Regions from separate parts of the Marinococcus sp. PL1-022 genome, predicted to be linked through region 1. Evidence: predicted binding sites of a transcription regulator. Region 1 holds the regulator's gene; each other region holds the start of a gene.
The links. Region 1 encodes LexA, which represses DNA repair genes until DNA is damaged. Its sites were predicted from a motif close to CGAACATATGTTCG; they were not measured.
Positions count from the first base shown of each region.

Region 2: dinB (DNA polymerase IV) is a predicted target of LexA. The motif match lies at 2,613-2,626, and genes of this name have one in related genera.
Region 3: uvrB (excinuclease ABC subunit UvrB) is a predicted target of LexA. The motif match lies at 3,029-3,042, and genes of this name have one in related genera.
Region 4: SIC45_RS00575 (DNA polymerase IV) is a predicted target of LexA. The motif match lies at 3,142-3,155, and genes of this name have one in related genera.

Region 1 covers NZ_JAWXCX010000001.1:1,499,951-1,505,036, reverse strand. Annotated here, with positions in the region: gene tkt (transketolase) at 1-523, opposite strand, end outside; gene SIC45_RS07710 (DUF896 domain-containing protein) at 711-950, opposite strand; gene SIC45_RS07705 (recombinase family protein) at 1,018-1,677, opposite strand; gene SIC45_RS07700 (hypothetical protein) at 1,705-1,947, opposite strand; gene lexA (transcriptional repressor LexA) at 2,106-2,732, shown strand; gene SIC45_RS07690 (hypothetical protein) at 2,786-3,100, opposite strand; gene SIC45_RS07685 (hypothetical protein) at 3,230-3,454, opposite strand; gene SIC45_RS07680 (hypothetical protein) at 3,544-3,843, opposite strand; gene SIC45_RS07675 (hypothetical protein) at 4,017-4,343, opposite strand; gene SIC45_RS07670 (hypothetical protein) at 4,365-4,658, opposite strand; gene SIC45_RS07665 (hypothetical protein) at 4,748-4,990, opposite strand.
Region 2 covers NZ_JAWXCX010000001.1:187,311-192,396, forward strand. Annotated here, with positions in the region: gene SIC45_RS01020 (DUF4440 domain-containing protein) at 1-332, shown strand, start outside; gene SIC45_RS01025 (hypothetical protein) at 403-1,008, shown strand; gene SIC45_RS01030 (hypothetical protein) at 1,120-1,482, shown strand; gene SIC45_RS01035 (PH domain-containing protein) at 1,496-1,936, shown strand; gene SIC45_RS01040 (glutaredoxin family protein) at 2,204-2,473, opposite strand; gene dinB (DNA polymerase IV) at 2,693-3,811, shown strand; gene SIC45_RS01050 (YIP1 family protein) at 3,833-4,459, opposite strand; gene SIC45_RS01055 (alpha/beta fold hydrolase) at 4,697-5,086, shown strand, end outside.
Region 3 covers NZ_JAWXCX010000001.1:391,667-396,752, forward strand. Annotated here, with positions in the region: gene SIC45_RS02055 (S41 family peptidase) at 216-1,676, shown strand; gene SIC45_RS02060 (PDZ domain-containing protein) at 1,741-2,934, shown strand; gene uvrB (excinuclease ABC subunit UvrB) at 3,127-5,086, shown strand, end outside.
Region 4 covers NZ_JAWXCX010000001.1:102,726-107,811, reverse strand. Annotated here, with positions in the region: gene motA (flagellar motor stator protein MotA) at 1-525, shown strand, start outside; gene motB (flagellar motor protein MotB) at 518-1,276, shown strand; gene SIC45_RS00585 (MBL fold metallo-hydrolase) at 1,326-2,141, opposite strand; gene SIC45_RS00580 (MarR family winged helix-turn-helix transcriptional regulator) at 2,637-3,095, shown strand; gene SIC45_RS00575 (DNA polymerase IV) at 3,224-4,456, shown strand; gene SIC45_RS00570 (M20/M25/M40 family metallo-hydrolase) at 4,543-5,086, shown strand, end outside.

The sequences.
Region 1 (5,086 bases):
AGTGGCCGGCGAGCGAAGCTGATTCCGACGCCACGCCTTCCATCAGGTCGCCGTCGCCGCAGAGCACGTACGTGAAATGGTCGACCACGGAGTGATCGTCCGTGTTGTACTTGGCTGCCAGATGGCGTTCGGCCATCGCCATGCCGGTCCCCATGGCCAGACCCTGGCCGAGCGGGCCGGTGGTGGCTTCCACGCCGGCGGTGTGGCCGTATTCCGGGTGGCCCGGCGTCTGGCTTCCCCACTGGCGGAAGTTTTTCAGCTCCTCGAGCGAGAGGTCGTAGCCGCTCAGGTGCAGCATGCTGTATAGGAGCATCGATCCGTGGCCGGCGGACAGCACGAAGCGGTCGCGGTTAAACCAGTCCGGGTTGGCCGGGTTGTGGTTCATCGCTTTCGTCCAGAGCGCGTACGCCATCGGCGCGGCGCCCATCGGAAGCCCCGGGTGACCCGACTGGGCTTTCTCAATGCTTTCGATGGACAACGTCCGGATCGTGTTAATTGCTAATTGTTCTGTGCTAATTGCCATGCATATGTCCCTCCACTGTATGTATTTTTGGGTGGAAACCCGCATCTGTAGGTTGACCCCGCGGGAAATTCCGTGTTCATGTACGCTTTTATGATAAAGGTTTTAAAACGATTACACAAGCGGGTTTACGGAGAAAGAATAAAATCAAAAGGCCTGCTCTTTGTTAAGACCAGGCCTCTCTTTTATCTTAATGCCGAAAGCTGCGGTTCCGTCGTTTGACACGTTCAAGCTTGTTCGGAGTTACATCCGTGCCTTCTTCATCCACCACTTTAACGTTTTCAAGCTGGTTTTTAAATGAAGAACGGAATTTGCTTAAATATTCCTGACGCAGCGCATGCTGTTCTTCCTCTTCTTCGGCCGTCAGCCCCGTTGATTTTTGACGTTTGGCCAATTCATTAATCCGGTCAATTTTTTCTTTCGAAAGCATAAGTTGCCTCCCTTAAAATGGCATTCCCTATTCATTATATTAAAAACAGCATCGCACCGCAAACAAATCACTGCGGTTCCGTGTCTGTACGCTGCTGTTCATATTCTTTATAGCGGCGATGCACCGTCGCTTTGGAAATGTCGTAGCCAAGACCCCGGAGCGTCGAGGCAATATCTTTAAACGTGAGCTCCCGCTGCTTCAGCTTAACAATTTCCTCAATGGGCACTTCTATTTTCTTTCGGCCCCCGCTGCGGTTCAGCCCGAAGTTTTCCTCCGGATGATAGCCATTTTCCACCGCCCGCTGCATCCCCCGTTTGATTTTAAAATTATGCAGCCGGCGCTGATGCTCTTCCACGATCGACAAAATCTCCATAATCATATGGTCGGTGTCCGCAATTTCGAGCTCCCCGTTATCCTTCACTGTATAGATGGAGGTGCCCCTTTTCTGCAGTTCATGGAGCACGGCGATTTTGGCATTTCCACGACCAAGCCTCGTGTCATCGGTAATCAGCAGTGTATCCGCGCTCGTGTCATCAAGGAGCTCAAACACACGGAGAAGCCCGTCCCGTTCCACGGAATAGCTGCTCTCCTGCTCCGTTACGGTCTGCTGCACCGTCCAGCCATTCGCTGCAGCAAGAGCCTCCAGCTCCTCCTGCTGCCTGGCAAGCGAGGACTGCTGTTCTTCTTTTTCCGTACTTACCCGGGCGTAAATGATGCAGGTTTTCATGTCTCAGTGATCCTTTCTGTTCGTGTTTTACTGTTCGGGAGCGTCAAATGTAACCGTTCGTTCCCACGGCTCTTCCTGATAGCCTATCCTGTCCTTTAAAACCGGATGCTCCTGCTCATAGACGATTTCTGCCGGACGGTCTGCTTCCGTGTCGTCCAGCGTTTCCGGCGTGATCGAAGCGTCCGCTGAATATACCAGAAATAAAAGTGCAAATGCAAACAAGGCCAGCATGGTCCAGTCCGTGAAAGTAAAAGCTTTGAGTTTATTCATGTGCATGTTCCCCCTGAATGAGAATGTATGTTCTTATATTCATCCAGTATACCAGAATACCTGTTCCCGTCAACAAAAATATTAGAACGGGTGTTTGCGTTTTTGTTCCCCTCATGCTATACTTTATTCAGAAAAATTCCTCAAAAGGAGGTGCGGAGATGAAGCTATCCAAGCGCCAGCAGCAAATTCTTGATTATATAAAAGAAGAAGTAAAAGAAAAAGGCTATCCGCCTTCGGTACGGGAGATCGGGGAAGCTGTCGGACTCGCTTCGAGTTCTACGGTTCACGGGCACCTCGCCCGCCTTGAAAATAAAAATTTAATCCGCCGCGACCCGACAAAGCCACGGGCGATTGAAGTGCTTGAGCTTGAGGACCAGGGCAGTGAGCCGATCCACGAAAGCAAAGCCGTATACGTGCCGGTCATTGGTAAAGTAACGGCCGGGGAACCTATTACTGCGGTGGAAAATGTCGAAGAATACATCCCTCTTCCAGAGCGCATGGTGACCGATGAAGAGCAGGTATACATGCTTACCATCCAGGGCGACAGCATGATTGAGGCCGGGATTTTTGACGGGGATCTTGTTGTTGTGCAAAAACAGCAGACCGCCGATAACGGCGATATCATTGTCGCTATGACCGATGAAATGGAAGCAACGGTTAAACGGTTTTATAAAGAAGAAAACTTTATCCGGCTGCAGCCTGAAAATGCCACCATGGATCCGATTATTTTAGAAAACTGTACGATACTCGGCAGAGTCACCGGCGTTTTCCGCACCATCTTTTAATCACACAAAACAGGCCGCCTGCAATTTTTAAAAAGCAGGCGGCCTGTTCTATATTATGCCCGTGCAGCAAGCGTCCGGTATTCCGTAACAATTTTGTCTTTTCGAATATCCCGATCAGTAATTACCACTACCGTGGCTGACGTAATGTGTTCCCGTTCAATAAATTCGAGCCCCCGGAGCCAGAGCCACTCATACACCGTTGTCATATCTACATCCAGTTCGTTTTTTTGAAGCGCCTCTGCCGTAATCTGCATCGACAGCAGCAATCGTTCACGTTCAAAAATGTGAAGCACCGGTCCATTAAAATGTTCAGACTCTCCCGGGCTGCCTTCATACGATCCGTGGTAAAAGTCAAGCAGGCGTGCCATCACTCTTCCCCCTTTAACGACTTCAGGACTGATCCATGCCCGAAGTTCGTTTTTCTATTGGTGAATTGTGATTCCTTTTCCCTGCACCTCTGCTGCTAAACCCGAATTTCTTCCACACCTCCTGAAAGGCTACTGGTCAAGCCATTCTTTAATCTGCTGCTTGTCGTTATCATCAAGATTGCCTTCCTCGATCCAGTAGCTCATCAGCTTCATCATGCCCTTCTTGGAGAGCCCCACCCGGCTGCTGTCGGACGGGTGGCTGCTGATGTCCGTTTTTCCGTATTGGTAAATGGATACATACGGCGCCTCCGCGTGGTTTAAATTGTGAAGATCCTTCTTTTCAAAATGCAGCATTAGTATGCCCCTTTCTGTTTTCCGTAATTTTTTTCACCTGTGCCCGCCACAAAAAAGAGCCTCCCGGGAAGGAAAGCTCCGCTTAGCGTTTACATGGATTTAGAATACGGTTTGTGACAGATCGAATGATCGATCGTTTCATCGGATTCACCGCTGTACACACAATCGCAGGTATCTAATACGTAAGTATGCTCTTTGGCGTGAATGACCTGACTTCCCTGATGAAATAACAGTTTTTCATCGGCCGGCTGAAAATCACTCATCGAATGAAGCACCACTTCATAGCCATCGGCGTATTCAATCACCTTGTAATGAATTTCATGACCGTCACTGCTATACGTCACCTGCGGCTGCGTTCTGCATTTGAATTCCACTAAAGCCACTGTCATCCACCCCCTCCACTTATTTATACCACAGTTTATGCTGTTCGAGAAGACACCCGCCCGTTTTTTTCAGAAAGAATTTCCCTTCGTACCCGGTGAAAGCCGTTTCTCTCAACGCCTGCTGCCCAAAAAGCAATCAGCCTGTTTCTTCTATATAAATAGAAACAAAAAGCACCCTCTCAGCTGGAGGGCGCTTCGAACTCTCTCAATAAATTGTCGTACGTTTTGTTTAATTCTCCGTCGGTCACGTCCTGAACGGTGATGACGAGACGCTTTCTTTCCGTCGGCTCTTCCTGCTCCAGATAGTCCATACCGATATTCCACAGCCATTCCGGCACGTTTTCTTCCTTTAAACTGGCTTCGGCTGCCATCGCCGAGGTGGTTACCTGGACGAGCAGCACCAGCTCTTCCTCCTGATACACTTCGACTGATTCTCCGGCAAAATGGATCGGACGTACGCGGTAGCCTTTCAGCCCCTCCTCGGAAAAACCCGGTTCCTGTGCCATAGTCATCCTCCTTTCATCCAATTACGACTGTTCCTGGAGCGCGCTGCTCCCTTCGAGCTCGATGCTTTCCTGATCCACCCGGGTAATATACACCTGACCGCCAAACTGAAATCCCTCCCGGGTGTAAAAATACAGATCCAGTGCAGGGGAAGCACTGTCGAACGCCTGATGGAAAAATTTCTCGTTTTCGCAGTCTGTAATGGTGACGGTCCAGCGCTCCAGCGGCCCGTCACCTGCCTGCAGCTTCCCTTCATTTACATGAATAATTTCATTTGTGGAGATTGTTTTAACGGATTCAAGTGCTAATGTCGGCATTGCGTCCTCCTGGGTGTCGTTATTTCTTTTGGCTTCATTCTTTAAAAAAAGGCGGCTTGTTTAAAACCGCCTGCTTGGTACATTAATTTCTATTCGTCCACCTGCCGCTTATATTCTTCATAAAGCTCGCGGCCTTCTTTTGTAATCGCGATGCCGCTGTAAACCGCCTGATCTTTCTCTCCGGAGGCATCGTCATACGTCACGTATCCGTGCTCCGCAAGCTCCTGAAAACGGTCCTGTTCGATTTCATCTGCCGGCGACCATTTGGCCCCGATTTCCCCGCGCTCGACTCTTCCGGCGAGCTGGGCCATCGCTTCTTTTCTCGGACTCATGGCTTTCTCTCCTTTCTCCATCGTGGAGCATCTTTTCACAGCTATAATCCCCGAATTCACGTGTATTAAACGTTCGGATGCCAGCTTCCCAGCATA
Region 2 (5,086 bases), 1.3 Mb from region 1:
GCCAGCTTGAGGAGGATTTATTAAAGCCGAGTATCCGGCGGTCGGCTGTGGAAGTGAGCCGGCTGCTGGCAGAGGATTTTCAGGAAATCGGAGCCTCCGGCCGTATTTTTACCCGGGAGGATGTGATTTTTGGTCTGGAGGAGGAGCGCCCTGTCCATAGAACGGTGGCTGATTATAAAACAAAACCGCTTTCGGAGCATTTATATTTAGCAACCTATACCGTGACGAGCGAGCTGGGAACTTCACTGCGGAGTTCCATATGGCGGAAGACGGATTCCAGCTGGGAGCTTGTTTTTCATCAGGGGACGCCCAAAAAAGCAAATCAACCGTAGAAGCAGGACACAGGAGCTGTTTTCAGCACGAGTGCAGCGAGCTTGCAGAAGGGCAGTAGAGGTGAACAATATGGAATTATTCCATTACCATTTTTGGACGACAGAGGTAGAAAAAACAGAAGCTTTTTACAGCAGTCACGGCTTTGAAGTGGTGGGACGCTTTGCCCTGGAAAATTATCGCATTAAGCGGTACGATCCGCCGCTTGAGTGGGATGATTTCCGCGATAAAGGGTTAACGTTCCGGATGATAGAAATGAGTCTCGGTCAGGTGCGGGTTACCTTTGGCGCAGGGAGAATGAATACGTTCGGCTACTTTGGCTATCGTGTAAACCAGAAAGAGCATACCGGTATTCTCCGGCGCGCAAAGGAGCACGGATGGGGTATTAATAAAAAAGAACGGAGAACCTTTCTTCAGCCGTCCACCGGACCGAAGATTCAGCTTGATTGGGCTGAGGAACTTCCTATCGGCGGAAAAGAAGAGCTGCAGTCTGTCCTTATTACGAGTCCGGAGCCGTATGATTCGAATGACTGGCTGACCGTTCTGGGCGAAGAAGCATTAGTGCCTGTCTGGCAGGAAAAGCGTGCATTTGAACTTGAAAAAATAGTTATTCAGGGAGCGGAAAGGATGGAGACGGTACAGGATCCAAACGGTGTCCATCTGGAATTCCGTACTTAACGGAAGGAAGCAGAGCATAATGAAATACGTAATTGGAACGGTTCTGGGATTTGCTTTGTTTGCAGTAAAGCCCAGAACGGCAAAAAGCAGGGAATAGGGAGCGAATACATCGTGGAGTCGTCATTTCGTCAATTAATTATTGTTATTTTAGCTATACTGTCGGCTGTGCGCCTGGTCTTCTTTTTTGTGCTGGATCAGCCGCTTATCGATGCAATGATGCCGCTTGCGTTCATGGTGTACTGGATGCTCATTTTATCGATAGCGGACAGCAGGCAGTTATGGAGCGCAAAACGCGAGCTGATTACCATTCTGGTGGCGACAGCTCCAGTATTGATTGTTTCCTTTATCGGGGTCGTAATGGAAGCTCACGAAATCTTTCTTCCATTGTTTACGAATTCGATGCTTTTAATGGTTCTTATGCCTATTGTTTATAAGTATGGGTTGAAACCAGACGATCCTGATAAAAAAAATTAGAGGAGACCGGGTAATGGTGTTTCGAGCGAAAGGAAGCAGACTGCTGTCCGCATTTGCGATCATAGCTATCGTACTGCTGGGATATTCTATTTTTCAGGCTCTGTTTATGTATAACGGAGGGCCGGGGACTATTCTGCGGGCTGTGATCGATGCGGTTATTATCATTTTAGTAACACAGATTGTATTTTTCACAAAATATGAATTGCACGAAGAGCATCTGGCGGTTCATGCCTCTCTTTTGATCCGGCTGCGTATTCCTTATGAGTCCATCCAGCGGGTGGAGGAGGTCCCTGGATGGATCAAGGGTGCGACACCGGAAAGACTGAAGGTGATTTACCAGGAAGGAAATCGTCATCAGCATATTACACCGAAGAATGAAGCATTGTTTCTCGAGAAGCTGTCTGAGAAAAACAAAAATATTGAGATGCCAAAGGAAGGACGATTCACGCGGTGAACCGTCCTTTTTTATAGTTTATCGTAAAATTTACGAAGGAAATAAAACCCGATAGAAGCTAAAACCGTTCCGGCAATAATTATCGTTATGATAAAAAGCACTGTAGGCACGACTCTTCCTCCCTCCGCTGCAGATTCCCGCTGTTATAAGTATTTACCCGGGGAGACTTAACCGCAAGCGTCTTTATTTGAACAACAGCTCCTGAAAGCAGCTATTGATAAAATATAAAAAGCACTGGCGAGAAAACCAGTGCTGAAGTCATGAACGTTAATTGCTTTGGCCGGATATTCCGACTGTAGTAACAAGCGTTTTTATCTTTTTGAGATTTGGGCCGACGACCTGGTATCTTTTGTCGTCTGTGATAATAATAGTAATCGGAACGAATTTTTCATTTAATGCACCGAATTCCTGATTGGCCTGTGGGTCATTTACGATATCCTTTTCAATAAAAGAAATACGGTTTTCCTGAAACCAGCCTTTTACTTTAGCACAGGAGGAGCAGTTTGGCTGAGTGAAAATCTGAACTTCATAATTCATAAATATTCCTCCAATCAGGCGTGAGTTTACCGTAACACCTTCATATTTTTATGATTATGATAGTATACTAAAGTGCAGGAGAACGCAATGAAGACGGCAAAGGCCCCGGATGTAAAAAATAAAGGATTATCGCTGCATAAGAACATACGTTTGTGAAAAAAGGCGGTGTCCGCTATAATAGAAGGAACAGAGAACTGCGCGTATAAGGGGGCGTAGGAAATGAAGCAGGATGAACAGAATCTCCGGAAAATTATTCATATTGATATGGATGCTTTTTTTGCGTCTATTGAACAGCGCGACCAGCCTCGTTTGCGGAACAAGCCTCTGGTAGTCGGAGGTTCGCCCTGGTCAAGGGGTGTAGTGGCTACGTGCTCTTATGAAGCGAGGCCCTACGGTATTCATTCAGCTATGTCTTCCTATGAAGCCTATCGAAGGTGTCCGGAGGCTATATTTATTAAAGGGAATATGGAAAAATACCGGGAGGTCTCGCGTGAAATAATGGCCATCTTCCATGACTGCACAGATTTGGTGGAGCCTCTGTCTCTGGATGAGGCTTATCTTGATGTGACAGAAAATCACTGGAACATGCCGTCCGCTACGCTCACAGCTAAAGAGATACGAAGAAGAATCTATCAAAAGACCGGTCTTACTGCCTCTGCAGGTGTTTCCTATAATAAATTTCTTGCAAAAACGGCTTCAGATTATGATAAACCGGATGGACTGACGGTTATTACCCCGGACCGGGCGGACGCTTTTGTGAAAGCTCTTTCCATTGGGGATTTTCGCGGAGTTGGAAAGGTGACTAAGCGGAAATTTGATTCACTAGGCATCGAAACCGGAGAAGACTTGCAGCAGCTGGGTGAAGCAAGGCTTGTGGAATTGTTTCATAAGCAGGGCCACGTATTTTACCGTCAGGCCCGGGGAATCGATGAACGTCCGGTAAATCCGGAAAGAGAGCGAAAGTCGCTTGGAAAAGAGACGACGCTTTCGCAGGACCTTCTGCTTGTACAGGACATGCTCCCGGTCATTGAAGAGCTGCTTGACCAGGTGCTTACGAGGTTGAAAAAAGACGGCATCAGGGCTAAATGTATTGTGCTGAAAATAAAATTTGCCGATTTTCAGCAGATAACCCGCCGGTCTACGCTCGAACACCCGAGCAATGACCGTGCGGAGCTGCTCGAAGCTCTGCGCCTTCTACTCGAAGAAGGGGCCTCCGGGGGAGACCCTGTCCGGCTTCTCGGAGTCACAGCTTCGGAATTTTACGGTCCGGGAGAAGTAACGGGAGGCAGAGGCAAGGTTTATAAAACGGTAAACTATGAACAGCTGCGTCTTTTTTAAAAACACAGCTGCTTTGCCAGCTTAATTGGAAAAGGCGCCGGCGATGAAAATCACAATTAGGGCCAGAAGCAGAACGAGAATAAAAATGAGAAGAGCCAATAATAAAGCGAACACTACAAACACCCCGAAGGATTTGCCGCCGGAGAACCCGGAGGCAGCGGAGATTAAGTTTACCTGCATGACAATACCCCAGATAGAAGCTGCAGCTATAATAGCCGAGGCGATAGCGGTAAGAAGTGCCGCTGTGCTGCTCCCGCCTGCGAGCTTGCCGATAAACAGTAAAAAAATAAATGGGAAAAGAAACGCCTGCGGATAAAGAGACAGCCCATAAACCGTTCGGGCTTCGCGGGCTTTTATACGTCCCTGAAACATTAGAATAACGAGCTTTAGAATCAGTCCATTCAAATAAAACGTGACAATTTGAAATAGAAGGAAGGCAGCGATAATTCCAACAGCTGTAAGGAAGGTGGAGAGAGCAGACCCGGTCTCAATTGGGGACATATCACTTGTGTTTTGGGCAAGGGACTGGGAGAGACCGGCAATGATAACAATCCATAGAGCTGTGAAATGAAGCCCCGGGTTATCGCTTATCTGCCTGTACGTTTTCCTGGGTGCAGTAAATAAAGGTAACAATCGAATAGGATTCATCATCATTCCCCGCTTTCATCAATACATCTTTTTCCAACTGCCATCAGTGTACAATATTTTGAAGAAAGAAGACAGAATACATAAAAAAAACGGAAGCAGAAGCCTTTCTGCATCAGCAGAAAAAATGTTAATTAACTTTACCAATGAGAGTGGGATAGAAAAGCGCTTCAAATTACCACCGAGGAAATGTCTTATGGTACAATTTTCCCAATGTGATATTTAGAAGGGATGAAAGAGATGGCGACGATGAGCAGTGCAGACAAAGTCACTCTGTATTATAAAGAAGCCGGACAAGGATATCCTGTTATATTTCTGCACGGACTGACTGGAGACCATACGATGTTTGAGCGTGAAATGGATCGGTTGAAGGATCAGTTCCGCGTTATAGCCCTTGATATGAGAGGACACGGCAGGTCGGACAAGCCTGAAGCATATACATTGGAGGATCATATACAGGATATACTGCACATGATGAATAAGCTTGACATTGAATCAGCTCACCTGGTGGGTGTTTCAATGGGAAGCTATATCGCTCAGGGTGTAGCTGTTGAAGCTCCCAAAAGAGTATCGAAGCTTGTGTTAACAGCACCGAAGGCACATGGGAAAACGTCTTCCACTGCCCGCTTA
Region 3 (5,086 bases), 1.1 Mb from region 1:
GCTCGAAGCTGGACAAAAAGAAAAGCGCAGAGCGTTCGTTTAAAAAAGGAAGTTCGATGAAGGGCGTCACGGTTGTGACACCATCGAACTGACCTGCTTCGCAGGCCCCGGGACGGCTCGCTGTTTTGATTCGGGGAAAGCAGCCTGTGCAGCTGATTCCTCTTTCGTATAGTCTGTGGTTTGATTATGACTTTAATAAAGCTGGAGTGAAATAGATGAAGAAAAACATCAAAGTGACGGCAGCAATTCTGGTCACAGCAGCGGCAGCCGGGACCGGGGGTGCAGCCGTAGGTGCTTCTGTCTGGGGAGGAGATTCGGGAGCGTCCTCCTCCGCCTTGTCCGAATCCGGTTCGGACAGTGGAGCGCAAAACGTGTCAGAAGAGGACTTAAACAAAATCAGTTCAGTGTATGATCTGATTGACTCCGAATACATGAGAGAAGTGGACGATGATGCGTTGGTGCAGGGGGCAATCGAAGGAATGATCGGAGAACTCGATGACCCTCACTCCAGCTACATGAGCGAAAGCACAGCACAGGAATTCACGCAGTCGCTGGATTCGTCCTTTGAAGGCATCGGAGCTGAAGTAAATAAATCCGGGAACGCAGTAACGATCGTTTCTCCAATTGACGATTCCCCGGCAGAAGCCGCCGGCCTGCAGCCGAATGATGATATTTTGGAAATTAACGGAGAAAGCACAGAAAACCTTGAACTTAATGAGGCAGTTCTGAAAATCCGGGGAGAAAAAGGAACGAATGTAAATCTCACTGTCCAGCGTGGAAGCAGCGAGCCCTTTAATGTTGAAGTGGAGCGCGATGAAATTCCGATCGAAACCGTAGAGGGTGAAGTGATCGAGCAGGATGGCGAAAGCATCGGTTATCTGAATATATCGTCATTTTCTGAAAATACAGCCAATGAGTTCGAAACCCAGCTCGAGCAGGTGGAGAGTGAAAACATTGACGGACTGGTGATTGATGTCCGGGGAAATCCGGGCGGTTATTTGAATGCGGTGGAGGATATCGGCAGCATGATTATTCCTGGCGGAGAGCCGATAGTTGAAATTGAAGACCATGAAGGTACGATTTCAGAAGTGACTTCTTCTTTAGAGGAGAACAAGGATTATCCGGTAGTTGGCGTGGTTGATCAGGGAAGTGTATCTGCTTCTGAAATTCTGGCAGCTGCAATGAAGGAGGCCGGAAACTTTGAGCTGGTAGGGCAGACAACCTATGGCAAAGGAACGGTTCAGCAGGTGATGGAGCTAGATGATGGAAGTGACGTGAAGCTCTCTGTCTCTAAATGGCTGACGCCGGAAGAAAACTGGATTAATGAAGAAGGCGTGGAACCGACCATTGAGCAGGAGCAGCCCGATTATTTCCAGGCATCTATTTTATCCATTGATGAAGCCCTGGAGCCGGATACGACGGGTGAAAATATTGCCACTGCACAGACGCTCTTAAAAGGAGCCGGATTCGATCCGGGACGTGAGGACGGGTACTACAGCGAAGAAACAGAAGCGGCAGTACAGGATTTCCAGGAGGAACAGAAGGATCTGGAAGCCACTGGGACGCTGACGCCGGAAACAGCAGACGCGCTGAATGATTTAGTGCTTGAAAAAGTCCAGAACAGAGACAATGACAAGCAGCTGCAGCGCGCGCTTGATACAGTCACAGAACAATAATTGAAAGCTGAATGATGCTGGTGGCCGGGGCATGCCCGGTCCGAAGAAAAGGAGGAAATAGTGGATGCAGGGAATAATCGGTGAAATTGGTCCTGCGTTAGCGTGGTTTTTTCTGAACCCGCTGACTTACATAATGATAGCAGCCATGCTTATGATTGGTTATCTTCGGGTGAAAAGAGAACGAAAAATGTTTCATGCAAAAATGTATCCAATGCTGATGGAATTAACAATGAGTGTTATTCCGGCGATAGTAATCGCTGCTTTTGTCTCGGTCATCACCATTGTTACGGGCATTTCACTGCCTCTTGGAGCAGTCCTGCTTGCGATGGTGATCAGTGCCCTGCTGGCAGTGTCAGGCCTGCACCGCTGGCTGACCGCTCTGCACGTATGGGGTACGGCATTTTTAGCCGCTCTGGCACTTGATGCTGCCGGGATCACAGTACCGTTTTTCTCTGCCGGAGCCTGGCTCGGAAACGGCTTTGATGCTTTTTCTCTGATGGTCTGGCTCGCAGTGCTCACGCTCGCGGAAGGAATACTGATTGTCTGGAACGGTACAAGGTTTTTTTCTCCCCTTCGGACGGTCAGCCGCCGCGGCAAGCCAATTGGCGGCCAGATTACGCACCGTATCTGGATGCTCCCGGTATTTCTGTTTATCCCGGGAAGTGCTGTTGAAGCGGGAGGCTGGTGGCCGCTCCTTCCGGGCGGAGCTGCTTTTTCCCTTCTTTTGCTTCCGGCAGTGATCGGCATACGTATGAAAACCTTCGACCGTCTGGCGTCTGTACAGGTGCGGTTGGCCGGCTGGTGGGTCGTGCGGATCGCTATTCTTGCCGGCGCTGGTGCAGCACTTGCCTATTTTTACAGTGGATGGATTATTCCAGTAATTGCGGCTGTCCTGATTTTGCTGCGGGAATGGGTAACCATTGCGGCCGGCAGTTCAGCTAAAAGCAATTTTCTTTATACGCTCCGCGGCGACGGAATATCCGTACTCGCTGTTCTGCCGGAGTCGCCGGCAGACCGGATGCATATTAAAGCAGGTGAAGTCATCCGGCGGGTGAACAGCGAAAAGGTATATGATGAAGCGAGCCTCTACCGGGCAGTGCAGAAAAATTCCGCCTACTGCCGGCTGGACGTGGAGGATATTAACGGAGAGCTCCGCCAGGCGCAGGCAGCGCTTTACAGCAATCAGCACCATCAGCTTGGAATATTAATGATCAATAAAGAACGAACGGCCCCGGAAAGCATCCATACGGCCCAGTAAAACAGAACCCTCTGCCGGGTTCTGTTTTTTGTATAGGTCGGGGAAAATGTCATTTTCTTTGCATTTACAGGGGAGTGGAGTACAATAATAATAGCGAATATACGTTCGTTTTTGTGTTGTTTCTTTCCAATCTTCATGTGGTATAGTAAATAGACATATGACCGGAACGCAGACAGGAAGTGAGGGACTAATATGAACGAAACATTTGAACTGGCGAGTAGATATAATCCGGCCGGCGACCAGCCGCAGGCGATTGAAAAGCTGGTTCAAGGGTTAAAGGACGGAAAAAGATACCAGACGCTGCTTGGGGCGACAGGGACCGGGAAAACGTTTACAGTATCCAATGTGTTAACAGAAGTAAACCGGCCGACGCTTGTTATGGCGCACAATAAGACGCTTGCCGGGCAGTTATATAATGAATTTAAAGAAATGTTTCCAAATAATGCAGTAGAATATTTTGTGAGCTATTACGACTACTATCAGCCGGAGGCCTACGTACCGCAGACAGACCAGTTTATCGAAAAAGACGCGAGCATTAATGATGAAATTGACAAACTAAGGCACTCGGCGACGAGCGCCTTATTTGAGCGGGAAGACGTTATTATCGTGGCCAGCGTTTCCTGCATTTATGGTCTCGGCTCGCCGGAGGATTACAGGGATCTGATGCTGTCACTCCGGACGGGTATGGAGATCGAACGGGATCAGATTCTCCGGAAGCTCGTGGACATTCAATACGAGCGCAACGACATTAATTTCGTGCGCGGAACGTTTCGCGTGCGCGGTGACGTGGTCGAAATTTTCCCGGCATCAAGAGAAGAGCACTGCATTCGTGTTGAAATGTTTGGCGATGAAATCGACCGGATCACCGAGGTGGACGCTCTGACCGGCGAAGTTATCGGTGAACGTTCACATGCTGCCATTTTCCCGGCATCCCACTTTGTGACGAGGGAAGAAAAAATGGAGCGGGCCATTAAAAATATTCAGCAGGAGCTTCAGGAGCAGCTTGAAAAGTTCCGGGCAAACGGCCGGGAGCTTGAAGCGCAGCGGCTTGAGCAGCGAACCAATTACGACCTCGAAATGATGCAGGAGATGGGCTTTTGCTCCGGGATTGAAAACTATTCGAGGCATCTGACCTTCCGGAATCCCGGAGATGCGCCGTATACATTGATTGACTATTTTCCGGATGATTTTTTACTCGTGGTGGATGAGTCCCACGTTACGCTTCCGCAGGTGCGCGGCATGTACAACGGGGACCAGGCCAGAAAGCAGGTGCTCGTGGACCACGGCTTCCGGCTTCCGTCCGCGATGGACAACCGTCCGTTGAAATTTGATGAATTTGAAGGGCGGATCAACCAGGCGATGTTTATTTCCGCAACGCCGGGTCCGTATGAGCTCGAGCACGCTCCGGAAGTCATTGAACAGATTATCCGGCCGACCGGGCTGCTCGACCCGACAGTGGAAGTGAAGCCGATTGAAGGACAAATCGATGACTTGATTGGGGAAATCCATGAGCGGCGGGAGCAAAATGAGCGGGTGCTCGTGACGACGCTCACGAAGAAAATGGCAGAGGATTTGACCAACTATTTAAAAGAGCTCGGTATCCGGGTAAAGTATCTGCACTCGGACATTAAAACGCTCGAGAGGATCGACATCATCCGCCAGCTCCGCCTAGGCCAGTTTGACGTTCTGGTCGGCATCAATCTTCTCCGGGAAGGGCTGGATATTCCGGAAGTGTCACTGATTGGCATTCTGGATGCAGATAAGGAAGGCTTTCTGCGCGCGGAGCGCTCCCTTATCCAGACAATGGGGCGTGCTGCCCGGAACGACCGCGGGCATGTTATTATGTACGCAGACAAAATGACGCGTTCGATGGACGTGGCTATCAGTGAAACGAACCGCCGCCGCGAGATCCAAATAGCGCATAACGAAAAATACGGCATTACACCGAAAACGATCCAAAAAGAAATCCCTGCCCTCATTCAGGCAACGGTCAGCTCAGAGGATTCATCCGATATTGATAAACCAGCTCTTGATAAAATGAGCAAGACGGAGCGGAAAAAAGTAATTGACCAAATGGAAGACGAAATGAAACAGGCAGCCAAAGACCTGCAGTTTGAACGCGCAGCGGAACTGCGCGATATGGTATTAGAAC
Region 4 (5,086 bases), 1.4 Mb from region 1:
CTCGAGGGCGACGTTCAGGACATTCAGGACCCCTTTCTTCGTAATGGTATGACGATGGCTGTGGACGGCCAGAACTCAGATTTTATCCGCGACATCATGAGCGAAGAGCTCGAAGCAATCGAATCCCGTCATCAAACAGGCGTTTCTATTTTCACCCAGGCAGGAACCTATGCGCCTACACTCGGTGTGCTCGGTGCTGTGGTCGGTCTCATTGCGGCGCTTGCCGACATGTCTGATATCGATAAGCTTGGAGAAGCAATCAGCGCTGCCTTCGTCGCCACACTTCTCGGCATTTTCACCGGCTATGTGCTCTGGCACCCCTTTGCCAATAAACTCAAGCGCAAATCCAAGCACGAAATTCATGTCCGCAGTGTCATGATTGAAGGTGTATTATCGGTCCAGGAGGGGCAGCCGCCCAAAACAATTGAACAAAAGCTTTTAATGTACGTTCCAGCGAAGGAACGGGAAAAGATTATGGAAGCGGCCCAGGAAGCCGAATGGAAGGAAGGTGCCGAAAATGGCTAGGCGGCGTAAGCGGAAAAAGGAAGAGGAAGAACACGTCAGTGAAGCCTGGCTTCTTCCTTACGCAGACCTCCTGACCCTCCTGCTTGCACTGTTTATCGTGCTATTTGCATCAAGTGAGGTGGATGCCCGAAAATTTGACCAGATCTCCGACTCCTTTAACTCTGTTTTCACTGGTGGAAGCGGCATCAACGAATCCGGAAGCTCTGTCGAAGAGCTGAATGCCGAAGACAATATCGATGAAAGTCCTCCAACAGCAATCGAAGAGGCAGAGGATCAAAACGAACTTGCCGAGCTCCAGGAGAGAGTGGAAGGATTTATTGATGAACGGGGACTTGAAGGCCAGTTTACGACCCGTCTCTCTGATGATGGACTGCTCCTCTCCATTAAAGACAATATTTTGTTTAATGTTGGTGAAGCAGAAATACGCGAAGAGGCTCTTGAAACTGCCGGGGATATGTCCGAGCTGCTGGTACTAAATCCCCCGCGCAACATTATTATCAGCGGCCATACGGATGACACCCCTATCGCGAACGCCGATTTCAGCACAAACTGGGAACTCAGCGTCATGCGGGCAGTGCATTTTATGGAGATAGTGCTCGAAAATCCCGATCTCGACCCAAGAGACTTCAGTGCCAAGGGGTTCGGCGAGTTTGAACCGGTGGCTTCTAATGATACCGAAGAGGGCCGTGCCCAGAACCGGCGCGTGGAGGTATTGATTCTTCCACGTAATCAAAACGAGTCCTCTGAATAAGAAATACTAAACCAAAAACTGGCTGCTCCTTAAAAGGGCAGCCAGTTTTCTATCTTTCCGTTTTTAATTGTTCTTTATTATCTGCGTGTACCTGCTTTAACGGTGCTTCAAACTTATGACGGTCAATAAACGCAAAAATGGCACTCTCCACGTATGGGTCTTTCAGCGATTTTTTCGTATTTTCAATATACCATTCTGAATCCCGGAGACGCTTTTCTATTTCTTCCGGCTTCGAGGCCACAAGACCGTGTCCCGGAACCACAGTGCTGTATTTGCTGTCCTTCCAGAGCTCATCCAGCTTTTTTAACGTAAACTGGTAGGATTCGCTGTGATATTCAATAATGGGAATCTCTACATTGCTTAAGTAGTCTCCGGCGATGCAGAGACCAAGCGGTTCTACGACTGCTGCCAGTCCGTCCACGGTATGGCCCGGTGCCAGATAGAATGTAATTTTGGTCTCCCCTTCTTCAAGCACCTGCTCATCCGAATCAACAATAATATCTGGTTTCGGATACTGGAGTTCATAGATGCGGTGAATATAATATGCACTGTCAAACTCTTTCATTTGCTGAACAATCTCTTCCTTATCGGATCTTGCATTAAATCCACGGGAAGCAATGATAGTTGCTTCCGGAAAAGCACCGGCTCCGATAACGTGATCAAAATCCGAATGGGTCAGCAGCAGATATACCGGCTGATTCTTTTTTCGTTCCTCGACAAAATTCCGGATCTCCTCAATCTCCGCTGGGAGCCATGTAGGGTCTGTGATTAATATCAAATCATCTGTCACGACGACAGTCGTATTTGTCTGATAGAGCTCGCTTTGAAATACGCTCCATTGTTCACGGTCTAATCTTTTTGCCACGCTGATCACCTTCTTATTAGTCTTCATTTACAGTTTCTTTCCCGAAAATGAAGGTTTTCATTCATGAATTGAAGTATTATTTTATTGAATAATTATATAAATTCATATAAAAGCAAATCATTCTTTTTGAATTTTTCATGAGCAAATCGTTCGCATTCATCCTCCCTTTCTCTTATCGTAAAAATACATCCCAATACAAAAGGAGGAAAATTTGTTGCTTAAGCAATGGATAAGAAGCCTCTCTTTCTCAAAGCGCTGCTACTATTGCAGATCAAAAACGTCCTATATGCGCCCATACTTTACAAAACAGAATGAAAAAGTATTTGTCTGTGAAAAATGCCTCGAATACGCTGAAAGAAGGGCTATGCAGCGAGCCGACTAGGAAAGAACGTATGTTATTTTCGTTTTATATATATCGTTTTACGCTTATCTCTTTTTTCGATCCTGATCTATATTACAATAGAGAAAAAGACCGATTGGAATTGGAGGGCCCCGATGAACGAACATGATAAGGAAATGCTCGAACTAATTGAAACTGGCGTAGTTACGTTAATGCGCCGGGCGGATTTTAAACGGACGCTTGACAGCCAGGCCAGCAGCCTGGATCGTTCCGCTTATTTGATTCTCCAGGTGCTGCACCAGCAGAGCCCCCGTTCTGCACGTGAGCTCGCTGATCATTTTCTCCTCGATATTTCGACACTCAGTCGCCAGATCCATTCGCTGGAGAAAAAAGGCCTTGTTTCCCGCCGGCCGGATCATCACGATAAACGGGTCAATCAGATTTTTATTACGAACGAAGGAATCGAAGCGATCAATACGCTGAAGCAGGAACGGATTCATATGTATGACAGCCTGTTGGCCGACTGGGATAAGGAAGAACGCGATCAATTTGCCCAGCTGCTTGAGCGTTTCAATAACACCCTCGTACAAAAAAGGGGTCTCCCTTCTTCATAATGCAGATAACGGGCCCTGGACCAGGGTCCGGTTTTTATTTAAAATAAGAACGTTTGTTCGTTTAAAATATTTATTTTGAGGTATAATCTATAGAAAGGAGCAATTTTTTCACCAAAGGAGGAGGGGCTGTGGCGCGGATTATTTTTCTTATCGACATGCAGTCGTTCTACGCCAATGTTGAAAAACTGTATTATTCCAACCTGCAGCATAAACCAACAGCCGTAGCCGGAGACCCGTCCATCCGGAGCGGGATAATTTTGGCTGCATGTCCTGTTGCTAAACGTGAAGGAGTGAAAACAGCCGAAACAATCGGAGAAGCACAGCAAAAGTGCCCTGGGCTCGTTATTATTCCTCCGCGCATGGAGCTGTATTTAAAAATTTCTGTGCAGATTGCGACGGCGCTTGAGGCTTACAGCGATAAAATAGAACCTTACAGCGTAGACGAGCTTTTTGCAGACATGACGCATACATACAAGCATACAGCTTCCACGCCGGAGCAGGCGGCTCTTTTCATCAACCGGCATCTTCTCCGGGCATTCGGCGTCTATCCCCGCACCGGCATCGGAGCGACCAAGGTTCTCGCCAAGATGGCCTGTGACCATTTTGCCAAAAAATCTGCCGATGGGATTTTCACCCTGAGGCAGGATCAGCTGGCTTCAACGCTTTGGCCTCTTCCTGTGAATCACCTGTTCGGGGTCGGGCGCCGGATGGAAAAACACCTGCAGCAGATGGGAATCCGAAAAGCCGGCCACCTTGCTGCCTATCCTGTAGAAGAGCTTCGCCACCGTTTTGGACTGAACGGAGAACTTCTCTGGCAGACGGCGCACGGTATTGACCCTTCCCCTGTCTCTCCCGGCACTCACACGCGCCGAAAGGCTATAGGACACCACATGACCCTCCCTCGTGATTACTCAAGCTGGGAGGATATCAGCGTCGTTTTGCGCGAGCTGAGCGAAGAGGTTGGACGCCGGGCCCGGACAGAGGGCTGTGCAGGCTGGACAGTTACCGTAGGAGCCGAGGGGCATGACAACGGAAATTCTCTTCATTTTCACCGGCAGGCGGCCCAGGCTGAACCGGTTAATGACGGCAAAGCTATCTACAGAGCCGCTGCATTTCTGTTTCATAAACATTGGACACACTTCCCGGTCCGGGGGCTGAGCGTCAGCCTGCAGCAGCTTGAAAGCAACCAATTTGTGCAGCTGGATCTGTTTTCTGAAAAAGAGCACCGCGAAGATTTAAACAAAACGATTGATGCTCTCAAGGACAGGTACGGACCAGCAGCTGTGCTCCAGGCCTCATCGCTTCTTCCCGGCGGCCAGGCCCTTGCCCGGGCAGAAAAAATCGGGGGGCACTACAAGTAGGCCCCAGCTGATTCAGGAACAGGAGTTGACGGCAAAGATAAAAAACGGGATGCTGTAATAAATTGAACTTCCAAGGAGGAAAACCCATGAAGGAATCATCTGAACAGTTTTTATACGATTTACTCCAGACTCCCTCCCCATCGGGACATGAAACAGCTATTCAGCGTAAGTGGCTTCAATACGTCTCTCCGTATGCGGATGAAGTTCACACGGATACGATAGGCAATGCCTGGGGCGTCATCAATCCGGAAGCCTCGTTTCACATCCTTTTAGCCGGGCACTGCGATGAAATTGGTTTTCTTGTAAAGTCCATCGACAGCAGCGGCTTCGTACGGGTGGAAAAGCTCGGCGGCATCAGCCAGGCGCCTGCTCTGGGAATGAAAGTAACCTTTCAGGGCAGGCAGGGACCTATCACAGGCGTTACGGGTGTCAATGCGGAACATAAGGGCGGCAGTAAAAAAGATTTCGCCTTTTCTGATCTGTACATAGACTTTGGGGCTAAAAGCAAAGAAGAAATGGAAAAGTATCTTTCCGTCGGTGATCCCGGAGTTTATGAGCGCACGCCCGAAAAACTGCTAAACGACCGTTTCAGCGGACGCGGGCTCGACAACCGGACAGGTGCCTTTATTA